3 regions of the Bacillus sp. N6 genome follow, and region 1 is predicted to be linked to each of the others. Evidence: a T-box and tRNA genes for the amino acid it is inferred to sense, from the RefSeq annotation. Region 1 holds a T-box; the other regions hold tRNA genes.

Region 1 (4,428 bases):
ACGGAAGCAAAACAAGCGTATGAAACATGTTTAGAGCTTGATGGGAATTTCGTAGGTGTACATTTACAGCTTGCGGAAATATACGAAAAAGAAGAAAACCGTTCTAAAGAACAAAGTCATATGGTTCAGGCGATGAAGGAAGAGCCGTTGCATATTAATATGGAATATTTGGCACAGCTTTCAGTAGATATGAATCTTCAGGAAGAATTGCTGACTGAACTAGAACAATTAGAGGAAGAAGTACCTGAAATATGGCGTTTAGATGCGATTGCATATGTGTACGGAGCGATGAATGAAATAGATAAAGAACAAGCACAGATTGAATACGCGCTACAATTAGATGGTGAGCATATAGAAGTTCTATATCATTATGCAAAAGTATTAGTGAAAAAAAGAAATGTAAAAGCAATTGAAATTGCAATGAAAGTAATACAAAAAGATTTTGATAATGAACGTATATTTGATGTTTATGTAAAAGCAGTAGAGCAGCATAAAAAATTGTCTAACATACGAGATTTTCTTCATACGTTAAAGGTGAAAAAAGCAGAAAGAAGTGCAGCATTCATGTATGCTGCAGCTGCGGTTACGGAAATATGGATTGAACGCCAGCTGCATGAACAACCAAAACGATCTATCATTACGAGAGCTTTTTATCGTATGAAAAATCGTGCCAAAGAAATTTCAATGGTTACTATGATAATTGATTTATATGAAATCTCTTTAAAGTTAAATCCGAAAAATAGTATGGCAGCACAGCGATTTGCGCTATTTTATGAGAATGTAGAGATGAATAAAGAAGCAATAGAGATTCTGCACACGTCACTAGAAAATAGATGGGATTATGAAGTAGCGAAGCAACTTGTAAATCTTTTCGTTGAGTGCGGGGAAGAAGATATGTTAAGAGATGCTTTGGAATTAACGAAGCAAATGGTTCGAGAACTACCAGATGATTATGATACTCTTCTTCTGCAAGCACAAGTATTCTTTAAAGCAGGAGAAGAAAGAAAAGCAGAAAAGATTACCTTACAATTAACGGAGCAAACACCGTTCGTAAGTAGAGCATTTCTTGCTTTAGGAGAAATGTATCAAAGTCAAGAAAGGTTTGAAGAGGCAATTCATGTATTAGAAAATGCTTCTATACATCATCCAAATGAAACAGCAATTCTCCTTTCTTTAGCGTCTTCATATCATGGTGCCGGCCAAACACTAAAGGCAGAAAAAATAGCAAATGAAGTATTAACAATGGATGCAAATGATTTGTTAGCAAGATATGATCGTGCTTGTTATTTAGCACAGTTAAATAGAAATGAAGAGGCGAAGGAAGAGCTTGAAATTGTCCTTCGTGAGGATGAATCGGGATTCTTTGCTGAACTTATTGAGGATGATGAAAATTTAGCAGCATTGCGAGAATTTGAAAAGTAATTGTATAAGAATAGGGGAAAAGATAAGGATATATTTTGAATTAGTTGACAATTAGTTGTCAAATGGCATAAAATAACTTTTAACAAAGTATACAAATCTGAAGACGAGAAAGAGTAAAATAGTGAACTGTTCTCCAGAGAGCCGGTATATTGCTGAAAGCCGGTGGGCAGACGTTATTTGAAAATCATCTCCGAGGAGCCGAGGCTGAAAGTGAGTAAGCCCGGACGGATGTCTACCGTTACAAAGAACACGTATGATAGTACGTTGCTAAGCGCTATTAGTGAAAAAGCTAATAGAATTAGGGTGGTAACGCGGGTAAACCCGTCCCTACTTCATAGGGACGGGTTTTTTGTGTGCTTTTAAAACATTCAAAGGAGTGATTGTAGATGAAGAAAGTAGATGTAAAAGAGTCAGCTGTAGGGAGAGAAATACGTATTCGTAAGCAGTGGAACGAACAAAGCATTTTTGAACAATCAATTCAGAATCGAGAAGGCGCGCAATCGTTTGTGTTTTATGAAGGACCACCAACGGCGAACGGTTTACCACACGTCGGCCATGCACTTGGTCGGGCAATTAAAGATTTAGTAGCAAGATATAAAACGATGGCTGGTTATAAAGTAGTAAGAAAAGCAGGATGGGATACACATGGTTTACCTGTAGAACTAGGTGTTGAGAAGCAACTTGGTATTTCTGGTAAACATGAGATCGAAGAATATGGCATTGAACCATTTATTCAAAAGTGTAAAGAGAGTGTTTTCACATATGAAAAGCAGTGGCGTGAATTCACTGAAAGTATTGGTTATTGGGTAGATATGGATGATCCATATGTAACTTTAAAGAATTCATATATCGAAAGTGTATGGCATATTTTGGGGACAATCCATGAAAAAGGATTGTTATATAAAGGACATAGAGTTTCACCATACTGTCCAAGCTGCCAAACCTCATTGAGCTCACATGAGGTTGCACAAGGGTATAAAACAGTAAAAGATTTAAGTGCAACTGTGAAGTTTAAAGTGAAAGATAGTGAAAATGAGTATTTCTTAGGTTGGACAACAACGCCTTGGACACTTCCAGCAAACGTAGCGCTTGCTGTACATCCAAATATGGAATATGTTAAAGCAAAACAAGAAGGTCATGTATACATTGTTGCGAAAGAACGTGTACAAGAAGTATTAAAAGAAAACTATGAAGTATTATCTGTTCATAAAGGCGAAGAATTATTAAACACATCTTATACAGCGCCATTTCCGATGAAAGAAGTCACAAATGGTTACCGCGTTATCGCAGCAGAGTTTGTAACGGCAGATAGTGGTACAGGACTTGTTCATATTGCTCCAGCATATGGAGAGGACGATTATAGAGTTGTTCAAAGTGAAGGATTGTCATTCTTGCACGTTGTAGATGAAAAAGGTGAGTATACAGAAGCGGTACCATTTTTGAAAGGTAAATTTGTAAAAGATTGTGATGTGGATATCGTTCGTTATTTAGCGAAGGAAGGTTTACTGTATCATAAAGAAAAATATGAACATAGCTATCCGCATTGCTGGCGTTGTGATTCACCACTACTTTATTATGCAGGAGAAAGTTGGTTAATCCGAACAACTGCAATTAAAGATACATTTTTACAAAATAATGATTCAGTTACTTGGTATCCGGATCATATGAAACATGGACGATTTGGTAAGTTTTTAGAAAATATGGTGGACTGGAATATTAGCCGAAATAGATATTGGGGAACGCCATTAAACGTATGGGAATGTGAAAGTTGTGATCATCAGTTTGCGCCGAAAAGCATTGCCGAATTAAGAAAGCATAGTACGAAAGAAACACCGGAAGATTTAGAATTGCATAAGCCTTATGTAGATGAAGTGCAAGTCCGCTGCGAAAAATGCGAAGGCACAATGAATCGTACACCAGAAGTGATTGATGTTTGGTTTGATAGTGGTTCTATGCCATTTGCACAATATCATTACCCATTTGAAAATAAAGAGTTATTTGAAGAGCAGTTTCCAGCGGATGTTATTGCAGAAGGAATTGATCAAACACGCGGCTGGTTTTATAGTTTATTAGCAGTATCAGCACTATATACAGGAAAAGTACCGTATAAACGAGTGTTATCACTAGGGCATGTTTTAGATGAAGAAGGGCAGAAAATGTCTAAAAGCAAAGGAAATGCACTAGATCCAGTTGATTTAGTAGATAAGTTTGGTGCAGATGCGCTAAGATGGGCTTTACTTGTTGATAGTGCCCCGTGGAATGCGAAGCGTTTTTCTGAAAGAACAGTACTGGAAGCGAAATCTAAATTTGTAGATACATTAGTCAATGTGTATAGCTTCTACGTTTTATATGCAAATTTAGATGAGTATAACCCGAAAGAAACGTATGATGTAAAGCGTACGAAATTAGACGAATGGGTATTATCAAGATTGCATAGTACAACGAAAAAAGTGAGAACAGCACTTGATGATTATCAATTTACGAATGCAGCTCGTGAAATTGCAGTACTTGTAGATGAAGTGAGTAACTGGTATGTAAGACGCTCACGTAATCGTTTCTGGGAATCTGGTATGAGCGCTGAAAAAGCTGCTGCGTATGAGACACTTCATGAAGTACTTGTAACAATTAGTAAATTAATTGCACCATTCACACCGTTTGTCGCGGAAGACATTCATCTTAATTTAGAAGGAAGTAGCGTTCATTTAGCTGATTATCCAGTTGTAAATGAATCACTACTTCAGCCGAAATTAGAAACGGAAATGGATGCTGTTTTACAAGTTGTTGAACTTGGAAGAAGTAACCGTAATCAGCATTCTTTAAAAGTAAAACAGCCGCTAGCAGAACTTGTATTACTTGAGCATAACGAGAATGATATGGATTGGGAATCTTATCGTGATATCGTTATGGATGAGTTAAATGTAAAAGCGTTCCATGTTGAACTCGATGAAACAAAATACACATCATATCAATTGAAGCTCAATTTTAAAACAGCGGGGCCGAAATTCG
Region 2 (4,428 bases), 1.3 Mb from region 1:
ATAACGCTATATTTCTTTTGAGTGCTCTCATAACAAATATAATTAGTAATGGCTTTTATTTATCTACTGTATTTCCAGTATTCTTTATGGCTGTTTTATTATTTGTAGCTAGATATATTAATGTCCCTTATAACCAAAAACAAAAACAAGAAGCTTAGAAAGAGGAGACACTGTGTACCAATCTTTCAAAGATGCTCCAATAAAATACATATTGCATTTGTATAAGAAAGCCAATACTTTTTTTGGTATACAAGGAAGTTATACTGCACAACTTCTCCTATATGGAATGTTGTTTCTTGTTTTAATCACTTTCTCCTTGTTTTACTAACAAAAAAGGATCTCACATAAACTGGAGATCCTTTTTAATTTATATTAATTTTTCATATCGAAAATATTGTTTATCCACAAGCATATTTTTCATAAATAAAGCTCAGATTATATTTTTTCTCTAAGCTCATTCGTTGTTCGTCATCGCACCAATAGAAAAGAATATCATGAATCGTTGCGTAACGCTTATTTTTAAGAAATAGCCTAAAGAATGATGGTAAACAATCATGTAATTGTATAAATATATAATTGCGTAGTGTTTCTTCTTTATATTCAATGCCCTTACAAATATACAGTAATTCTTCACAATAATATGCATGCTGTGGAACTTGTATCATCTCGAAAAATGGCACATAAGATAGTAGCTTTCCAATAAAATGACCGTATCGATCCATTACTCCTATCGTCATATGCTCCATCATTTCTTTCATTACATATAAATAATCATCTACATGTGTTGTCTTTAATGGGTCTAAGCGATCGGAAATTTGAGATAATACAGCTCTTTGACATGCTAAAACTGCCTGACTAGGTCCATAATATGATAGGAAATCTGTACACTTACGATATTTCCGTAATAAATCATGTGTATATAAATCATATACGAAAGTATTACAATACATTGCTAAACTCATCATATCACTATTTAATTGCTCTTTTGATAATGATTTCGCTCTCTTACACATATAAAAGAATGTAAATTCCAATACTTCTTTATGAGATAATAAATGTTTACAATCGGTTATACATTTCTCATTAAATTTAACTCTATCCCAAATTTCAATATCCCTATCTGTCAATTCACCTATACGATATTTAATAATTAAATAGTTTAAAGCAACTGATTGCGTCAAAAGATCCCATGTTTCATATTCCAATGAAGTATGAACAAACTCAGCTAATCCTTGTGCTATCATAAAAGCATTTGCCTCTTCATACCAACCAATCTCTTGGCATAAGCGAAGAATACGCACTAAAGTTGGAATTTCATCTTTATGAAACTGCGGTAAATTCTTTACTTTATTCATGCCATATACGATAAATGCCGCTAAATTTTCTTCTTTATAAAATTCTTTCTCTTTCCATACTAATATAGTTCGTTCTTTCCCCTCACCTTTTGGGTGACAAGGTACAAGCAAAGAAAATAATTCAGCGAAATTATTTGGTTCTATATATGTATCTGTAACCAAATTCCAATTTGGATCGCCCTGTACAGCCTTCATATAATTCCCCTTCCCTTTTCATCTATGTAGGAAATATTAATTTATTATCGTACCACTAAAAATTAATATTGTTATATTCAAAATCCCTCATAATACTTATATCTATCAGTATATCATCTTTTCTCTTATTAAAAATGAAGAATAACAAATTTAAAAAAACTGTGGAAATTATTAACCATATCCTTATTATATAATGTCTCAGATACATCACGCTAACATATTAGTTTAATCCATATATACTAGAATAATGCATCTGAACTTTATATATAATTTAGCTCTTTATGAGTGACCATTAAAATCTCGGTTAATTAAAGTTTCAATTTACTCTGTACGCTCTGAGATTTCGCTCAAGGCAAATCCAGCTTGATCATCTGCCGATTCCCTTATAGCTAAATCTCCTAGTGCTAACATGCCAATAAGCTGACCACTATCAACTACTGGTAACCGTCTAATTTGATACTGTGCCATTAGCTCTGTAGCTTTTTCAATAGAATCATTTGGAGAAACTGAGATAATATTTGTTGTCATTACATTTGTAATTTTATTAGATCCAGGATGTTTTTCAGCAATCCCTCGAACAACTAAATCTCGATCAGTAACAAGCCCAACAACTTGCTCATTTTCAACAACAGGAATTAACCCAACCGATTCTTCCTTCATTTTTACAGCTGCCTCATATACATTGTCTAGCGGTGTACAATGTACAATATGGGTACTCATTAAGTCTCTAACTCGTGTCATTATTTATTTCCTCCTTTTTATACATACCATAGCTTTTCCAAAATTCCTTTATTTATTTCTGGAAAGTAAAATGATAAAAAGGATCAACAAAATAAAAAAGAGCCAGCATAATGCTGACTCTTTTTTGTATGACCCGTACGGGATTCGAACCCGTGTTACCGCCGTGAAAGGGCGGTGTCTTAACCACTTGACCAACGGGCCATGGCTCCGCAGGTAGGACTCGAACCTACGACCGATCGGTTAACAGCCGATAGCTCTACCACTGAGCTACTGCGGAATAATATATGGTGGGCCTAAATGGACTCGAACCATCGACCTCACGCTTATCAGGCGTGCGCTCTAACCAGCTGAGCTATAGGCCCATATACTTTACAGGGGCAGTAGGAATCGAACCCACACTGGAGGTTTTGGAGACCTCAGTTCTACCTTTAAACTATGCCCCTAAATGATGCCGGCTAGAGGACTTGAACCCCCAACCTACTGATTACAAGTCAGTTGCTCTACCAATTGAGCTAAGCCGGCATAAAAAAATGGTGGCTCGGGACGGAATCGAACCGCCGACACGAGGATTTTCAGTCCTCTGCTCTACCGACTGAGCTACCGAGCCAACATAAATGGCGGTCCCGACCGGGGTCGAACCGGCGATCTCCTGCGTGACAGGCAGGCATGTTAACCACTACACCACGGGACCATTTGGTTGCGGGGACAGGATTTGAACCTGCGACCTTCGGGTTATGAGCCCGACGAGCTACCGTGCTGCTCCACCCCGCGACAATATTAAATTAAAAAATGGAGGAGGTAGAGGGATTCGAACCCCCGCGCGACTCTCGCCGCCTGTCGGTTTTCAAGACCGATCCCTTCAGCCGAACTTGGGTATACCTCCATGAAGGAAAAAATAAATATTTTATTATTATATGTCTAAACCATTTTTAAAAATGGAGGAGGTAGAGGGATTCGAACCCCCGCGCGATTCTCACCGCCTGTCGGTTTTCAAGACCGATCCCTTCAGCCGAACTTGGGTATACCTCCGAGACATATATTAAATAAAGTGGAGCCTAGCGGGATCGAACCGCTGACCTCCTGCGTGCAAGGCAGGCGCTCTCCCAGCTGAGCTAAGGCCCCATGTTTTATGGAATATCGGGAAGACAGGATTTGAACCTGCGACCCCCTGGTCCCAAACCAGGTGCTCTACCAAGCTGAGCCACTTCCCGTTAATAAAAGCGCGCCCGAGAGGAGTCGAACCCCTAACCTCTTGATCCGTAGTCAAACGCTCTATCCAATTGAGCTACGGGCGCATATGGTGCCGAGGGCGGGGGTCGAACCCGCACGGTGGTCACCCACCGCAGGATTTTAAGTCCTGTGCGTCTGCCTGTTCCGCCACCCCGGCATGTCATATTGAAAATTGGAGCGGAAGACGGGATTCGAACCCGCGACCCCAACCTTGGCAAGGTTGTATTCTACCACTGAACTACTTCCGCAAGACATGTATGAGTTATTTTATTAAAAGTGCGGGTGAAGGGAGTCGAACCCCCACGCCAAAGGCGCTAGATCCTAAGTCTAGTGCGTCTGCCAATTCCGCCACACCCGCATGTTTTATTAAAAATGGTGAGCCATGAAGGATTCGAACCTTCGACCCTCTGATTAAAAGTCAGATGCTCTACCAACTGAGCTAATGGCTCTTAATGGCTGGGCTAGCTGGATTCGAACCAGCGCATGACGGAGTCAAAGTCCGTTGCCTTACCGCTTGGCTATAGCCCATTAATTAAGAATGGTGGAGGGGGGCAGATTCGAACTGCCGAACCCGAAGGAGCGGATTTACAGTCCGCCGCGTTTAGCCACTTCGCTACCCCTCCGACATATATGGTGGAGGATGACGGGATCGAACCGCCGACCCCCTGCTTGTAAGGCAGGTGCTCTCCCAGCTGAGCTAATCCTCCATTTTGCCTGGCAACGTCCTACTCTCACAGGGACAAGGTCCCAACTACCATCGGCGCTAGAGAGCTTAACTTCCGTGTTCGGTATGGGAACGGGTGTGACCTCTCTGCCATCATTACCAGACTGTATTCATTTAAGACAAGAATCATTTTAACTCATTTGCTTTTAAAAGTCAACAAGTTTTTTATATTCTTTCAAAACT
Region 3 (4,428 bases), 2.6 Mb from region 1:
ATCCGGTGGTTCCGCATGGAAGGGCCATCGCTCAACGGATAAAAGCTACCCCGGGGATAACAGGCTTATCTCCCCCAAGAGTCCACATCGACGGGGAGGTTTGGCACCTCGATGTCGGCTCATCGCATCCTGGGGCTGTAGTCGGTCCCAAGGGTTGGGCTGTTCGCCCATTAAAGCGGTACGCGAGCTGGGTTCAGAACGTCGTGAGACAGTTCGGTCCCTATCCGTCGTGGGCGTAGGAAATTTGAGAGGAGCTGTCCTTAGTACGAGAGGACCGGGATGGACGCACCGCTGGTGTACCAGTTGTTCTGCCAAGGGCATAGCTGGGTAGCTATGTGCGGAAGGGATAAGTGCTGAAAGCATCTAAGCATGAAGCCCCCCTCAAGATGAGATTTCCCATAGCGTAAGCTAGTAAGATCCCTGAAAGATGATCAGGTTGATAGGTTCGAGGTGGAAGCATGGTGACATGTGGAGCTGACGAATACTAATAGATCGAGGACTTAACCATATAATATGAAGCAATGTTATCTAGTTTTGAAAGAATATAAAAAACTTGTTGACTTTAGAAGTTAAATGAGTTACAATAATTCTTGTCTTAAATGAATACAGTCTGGTAATGATGGCAGAGAGGTCACACCCGTTCCCATACCGAACACGGAAGTTAAGCTCTCTAGCGCCGATGGTAGTTGGGACCTTGTCCCTGTGAGAGTAGGACGTTGCCAGGCAAACGGAGGATTAGCTCAGCTGGGAGAGCACCTGCCTTACAAGCAGGGGGTCGGCGGTTCGATCCCGTCATCCTCCACCATTTAGCCGACTTAGCTCAATTGGTAGAGCAACTGACTTGTAATCAGTAGGTTGGGGGTTCAAGTCCTCTAGTCGGCACCAGTTTTAATTTTGAGAGCCATTAGCTCAGTTGGTAGAGCATCTGACTTTTAATCAGAGGGTCGAAGGTTCGAATCCTTCATGGCTCACCATTTTAATGAAATATGCGGGTGTGGCGGAATTGGCAGACGCACTAGACTTAGGATCTAGCGCCTTTGGCGTGGGGGTTCGACTCCCTTCACCCGCACTTTTAATAAAATATCTCAAACATGTCTTGCGGAAGTAGTTCAGTGGTAGAATACAACCTTGCCAAGGTTGGGGTCGCGGGTTCGAATCCCGTCTTCCGCTCCAATTTTCAATATGACATGCCGGGGTGGCGGAACAGGCAGACGCACAGGACTTAAAATCCTGCGGTGGGTGACCACCGTGCGGGTTCGACCCCCGCCCTCGGCACCATATGCGCCCGTAGCTCAATTGGATAGAGCGTTTGACTACGGATCAAGAGGTTAGGGGTTCGACTCCTCTCGGGCGCGCTTTTATTAACGGGAAGTGGCTCAGCTTGGTAGAGCACCTGGTTTGGGACCAGGGGGTCGCAGGTTCAAATCCTGTCTTCCCGATATTCCCAAAAACATGGGGCCTTAGCTCAGCTGGGAGAGCGCCTGCCTTGCACGCAGGAGGTCAGCGGTTCGATCCCGCTAGGCTCCACTTATTTTAATATCATTTATGGCGGTGTAGCTCAGCTGGCTAGAGCGTACGGTTCATACCCGTGAGGTCGGGGGTTCGATCCCCTCCGCCGCTACCATAAAGGACCTTTAGCTCAGCTGGTTAGAGCAGACGGCTCATAACCGTCCGGTCGTAGGTTCGAGTCCTACAAGGTCCACCACTAAAGGTTTATATCTCGGAGGTATACCCAAGTTCGGCTGAAGGGATCGGTCTTGAAAACCGACAGGCGGCGAGAGTCGCGCGGGGGTTCGAATCCCTCTACCTCCTCCATTTTTTCTTAAATTACATATTATATCATCGCGGGGTGGAGCAGTACGGTAGCTCGTCGGGCTCATAACCCGAAGGTCGCAGGTTCAAATCCTGTCCCCGCAACCAAATGGTCCCGTGGTGTAGTGGTTAACATGCCTGCCTGTCACGCAGGAGATCGCCGGTTCGACCCCGGTCGGGACCGCCATTTTAATAAGGCTCGGTAGCTCAGTCGGTAGAGCAGAGGACTGAAAATCCTCGTGTCGGCGGTTCGATTCCGTCCCGAGCCACCATTTTGAAGTCGCAAGCCGGCTTAGCTCAATTGGTAGAGCAACTGACTTGTAATCAGTAGGTTGGGGGTTCAAGTCCTCTAGCCGGCACCACTTTCAAAATGAGCCATTAGCTCAGTTGGTAGAGCATCTGACTTTTAATCAGAGGGTCGAAGGTTCGAATCCTTCATGGCTCACCATTTTCAATTTAATGCGGGTGTAGTTTAGTGGTAAAACAAGAGCCTTCCAAGCTCTGGTCGAGAGTTCGATTCTCTTCACCCGCTTTTCAATTATGGGCCTATAGCTCAGCTGGTTAGAGCGCACGCCTGATAAGCGTGAGGTCGATGGTTCGAGTCCATTTAGGCCCACCATAATTGTTCCGCAGTAGCTCAGTGGTAGAGCTATCGGCTGTTAACCGATCGGTCGTAGGTTCGAGTCCTACCTGCGGAGCCATATTTATAGAGAAGTACCCAAGTGGCTCAAGGGGCTCCCCTGCTAAGGGAGTAGATCGCGAACGCGGTGCGAGGGTTCGAATCCCTTCTTCTCTGCCAGTAATTGGCCCGTTGGTCAAGTGGTTAAGACACCGCCCTTTCACGGCGGTAACACGGGTTCGAATCCCGTACGGGTCATACTAAAAGAGATAGCATAAACTGCTATCTCTTTTTTGTTGTGTATAGATATAGAAGAAGCTATGACAGATTATAAATAATAAGTTTAAAATAGGATTACCTTTTCTCATGCATAAGAAGAGATAATCCTATTTTTTGAACATGTTTTAACTCTCTATTGAATGTCCATCTTGTTTAATAACAGCATGATTATATGCGAAGTGAAGAGTTTTGTATCCTAAAAGTGCAATAGTGAAGGCAAGGCCTCCTGCTATAATAGCCACACTAAATCCTGCTCGAGCTCCAAAATTATCAATAACTAAACCAGCTATCGCTGATCCTAGGGAGACTCCAATTCCAAGTCCTGTAATTGCCCAAGTCATTCCTTCTGTTATTTTTGATTCAGGTACGATTCTTTCCACAAGCCCCATAGTAATAATCATAGTAGGAGCGACAGATAGTCCTGCAAAGAAGACAATAACTATTAGCCAAGCAATAGTATTTACGAAAAATAGTGGCAGCATTGTTATCATGGAAAGTGTGACTGCTATTAAAAATTGATTATAGGGTGGAGCATTGAGTTTAAGAGTACCGAAAATAAGGCCTGCCAGGCATGAACCGATTGCATAGACAGAAAGTACAAAGCTAGCAGTTACTGCGTTTCCTTGATGTTCAGCAAAAGCTACACTAACGACATCTATTGTGCCAAAGATAGTACCTATAGCAATGAGTGTGAATACTAGTACTCGCAAAGAACCAATTTTAAATACTGTTCCTTTGTTTGTAATGTCGCCAGGGTGTACAGGTGGTTCTGTGCTTTTTTGTAGGATGAATAGGCATACCCCAATTGTAAGAAAAACAGATGATAAAAGTGGCCCTGCTTCTGGGAAGAACATAACACTTAAACTGACAGATAATACAGGACCAATTATGAAGCAAATTTCGTCGACGACCGATTCAAAGGAAAATGCTGTATGCAATTTATGGGATCCACGGTATAGTTTAGTCCAACGTGCACGTACCATAGCTGACATATTTGGCATACAACCTGCACATAAGGCGGATAGAAATAGCGTCCAATAAGGAGCTTCATATTTCGTACATAGAAGTAAGAGGATCGTAAAGAAAACACTGATACCTGTAGTCGGAAGAAGTATGCGAGATTGCCCTAATTGATCGGCCATCCGAGAAATATGAGGAGCTAGTAAAGCAGATGATAATGTAAAGGTGGCTGCAACAGCTCCAGCAAGCCAATAGTCACCACGTAACTGAGATAACATTGTAACAATACCAATGCCCATCATTGATATGGGCATCCGAGCTATAAACCCTGCTAAAGAGAATCCTTTTGTACCAGGAGCACTGAAAATCTCACGGTAGGAATTAAACATAATAATCACCAAAGTATTTGACGTTTGCATATACATTCTTCATTCTTTTAAATCCTCCTCTGTTTCATTAATACCTTCTATAAAAAGGGACAGTGAGTCAATGTAGGATATAGGTAAGAAGTTATATTATCTTGTAAGCTAGAAATAATTGACATACGCACCGTATGTCAATATCATATTAACATACGGTGCGTATGTCAATTGAAATGTTTTATCTCTGGATAGAGAGCCGATGTTTAAAGGAGTTATTCTTTTATATAGAGAACGATACTATAGTGCAATTCATTTTGAATAAAGAGAATGAATAGAAGTAGGAGGAAAAGATGATTAAAAAAACGAGAGCAGAAATGATTACTGAAACACGTGCTA

The links. A T-box is a leader RNA that pairs with one kind of tRNA and senses whether it is charged. The one in region 1 lies ahead of ileS (isoleucine--tRNA ligase), so its partner is inferred to be a tRNA-Ile.
Region 2: it encodes a tRNA-Ile, which carries the amino acid that the T-box ahead of ileS (isoleucine--tRNA ligase) is inferred to sense. The anticodon was not compared.
Region 3: it encodes a tRNA-Ile, which carries the amino acid that the T-box ahead of ileS (isoleucine--tRNA ligase) is inferred to sense. The anticodon was not compared.

What each region holds. Positions count from the first base shown of each region.
Region 1 covers NZ_CM127843.1:2,027,324-2,031,751, forward strand. The annotation lists gene ACUXVC_RS10520 (bacteriocin-processing peptidase family protein) at 1-1,422, shown strand, start outside; T-box leader at 1,514-1,754, shown strand; gene ileS (isoleucine--tRNA ligase) at 1,809-4,428, shown strand, end outside.
Region 2 covers NZ_CM127843.1:738,006-742,433, reverse strand. The annotation lists gene ACUXVC_RS03795 (hypothetical protein) at 1-158, shown strand, start outside; gene ACUXVC_RS03790 (DUF3965 domain-containing protein) at 399-1,550, opposite strand; gene ACUXVC_RS03785 (CBS domain-containing protein) at 1,872-2,291, opposite strand; tRNA gene ACUXVC_RS03780 (tRNA-Glu) at 2,421-2,492, opposite strand; tRNA gene ACUXVC_RS03775 (tRNA-Asn) at 2,494-2,568, opposite strand; tRNA gene ACUXVC_RS03770 (tRNA-Ile) at 2,577-2,653, opposite strand; tRNA gene ACUXVC_RS03765 (tRNA-Trp) at 2,664-2,734, opposite strand; tRNA gene ACUXVC_RS03760 (tRNA-Thr) at 2,741-2,813, opposite strand; tRNA gene ACUXVC_RS03755 (tRNA-Phe) at 2,823-2,898, opposite strand; tRNA gene ACUXVC_RS03750 (tRNA-Asp) at 2,907-2,982, opposite strand; tRNA gene ACUXVC_RS03745 (tRNA-Met) at 2,986-3,062, opposite strand; tRNA gene ACUXVC_RS03740 (tRNA-Ser) at 3,082-3,174, opposite strand; tRNA gene ACUXVC_RS03735 (tRNA-Ser) at 3,228-3,320, opposite strand; tRNA gene ACUXVC_RS03730 (tRNA-Ala) at 3,341-3,413, opposite strand; tRNA gene ACUXVC_RS03725 (tRNA-Pro) at 3,429-3,502, opposite strand; tRNA gene ACUXVC_RS03720 (tRNA-Arg) at 3,513-3,586, opposite strand; tRNA gene ACUXVC_RS03715 (tRNA-Leu) at 3,590-3,678, opposite strand; tRNA gene ACUXVC_RS03710 (tRNA-Gly) at 3,695-3,769, opposite strand; tRNA gene ACUXVC_RS03705 (tRNA-Leu) at 3,799-3,879, opposite strand; tRNA gene ACUXVC_RS03700 (tRNA-Lys) at 3,895-3,970, opposite strand; tRNA gene ACUXVC_RS03695 (tRNA-Gln) at 3,975-4,049, opposite strand; tRNA gene ACUXVC_RS03690 (tRNA-Tyr) at 4,061-4,144, opposite strand; tRNA gene ACUXVC_RS03685 (tRNA-Val) at 4,153-4,228, opposite strand; rRNA gene rrf (5S ribosomal RNA) at 4,234-4,349, opposite strand.
Region 3 covers NZ_CM127843.1:4,754,019-4,758,446, reverse strand. The annotation lists rRNA gene ACUXVC_RS24640 (23S ribosomal RNA) at 1-508, shown strand, start outside; rRNA gene rrf (5S ribosomal RNA) at 610-725, shown strand; tRNA gene ACUXVC_RS24630 (tRNA-Val) at 730-805, shown strand; tRNA gene ACUXVC_RS24625 (tRNA-Thr) at 810-885, shown strand; tRNA gene ACUXVC_RS24620 (tRNA-Lys) at 899-974, shown strand; tRNA gene ACUXVC_RS24615 (tRNA-Leu) at 989-1,069, shown strand; tRNA gene ACUXVC_RS24610 (tRNA-Gly) at 1,099-1,173, shown strand; tRNA gene ACUXVC_RS24605 (tRNA-Leu) at 1,190-1,278, shown strand; tRNA gene ACUXVC_RS24600 (tRNA-Arg) at 1,282-1,355, shown strand; tRNA gene ACUXVC_RS24595 (tRNA-Pro) at 1,366-1,439, shown strand; tRNA gene ACUXVC_RS24590 (tRNA-Ala) at 1,455-1,527, shown strand; tRNA gene ACUXVC_RS24585 (tRNA-Met) at 1,548-1,624, shown strand; tRNA gene ACUXVC_RS24580 (tRNA-Ile) at 1,629-1,705, shown strand; tRNA gene ACUXVC_RS24575 (tRNA-Ser) at 1,723-1,815, shown strand; tRNA gene ACUXVC_RS24570 (tRNA-Met) at 1,844-1,920, shown strand; tRNA gene ACUXVC_RS24565 (tRNA-Asp) at 1,924-1,999, shown strand; tRNA gene ACUXVC_RS24560 (tRNA-Phe) at 2,009-2,084, shown strand; tRNA gene ACUXVC_RS24555 (tRNA-Thr) at 2,099-2,174, shown strand; tRNA gene ACUXVC_RS24550 (tRNA-Lys) at 2,185-2,260, shown strand; tRNA gene ACUXVC_RS24545 (tRNA-Gly) at 2,274-2,344, shown strand; tRNA gene ACUXVC_RS24540 (tRNA-Ile) at 2,355-2,431, shown strand; tRNA gene ACUXVC_RS24535 (tRNA-Asn) at 2,439-2,513, shown strand; tRNA gene ACUXVC_RS24530 (tRNA-Ser) at 2,521-2,611, shown strand; tRNA gene ACUXVC_RS24525 (tRNA-Glu) at 2,618-2,689, shown strand; gene ACUXVC_RS24520 (MFS transporter) at 2,836-4,059, opposite strand; gene ACUXVC_RS24515 (TetR/AcrR family transcriptional regulator) at 4,383-4,428, shown strand, end outside.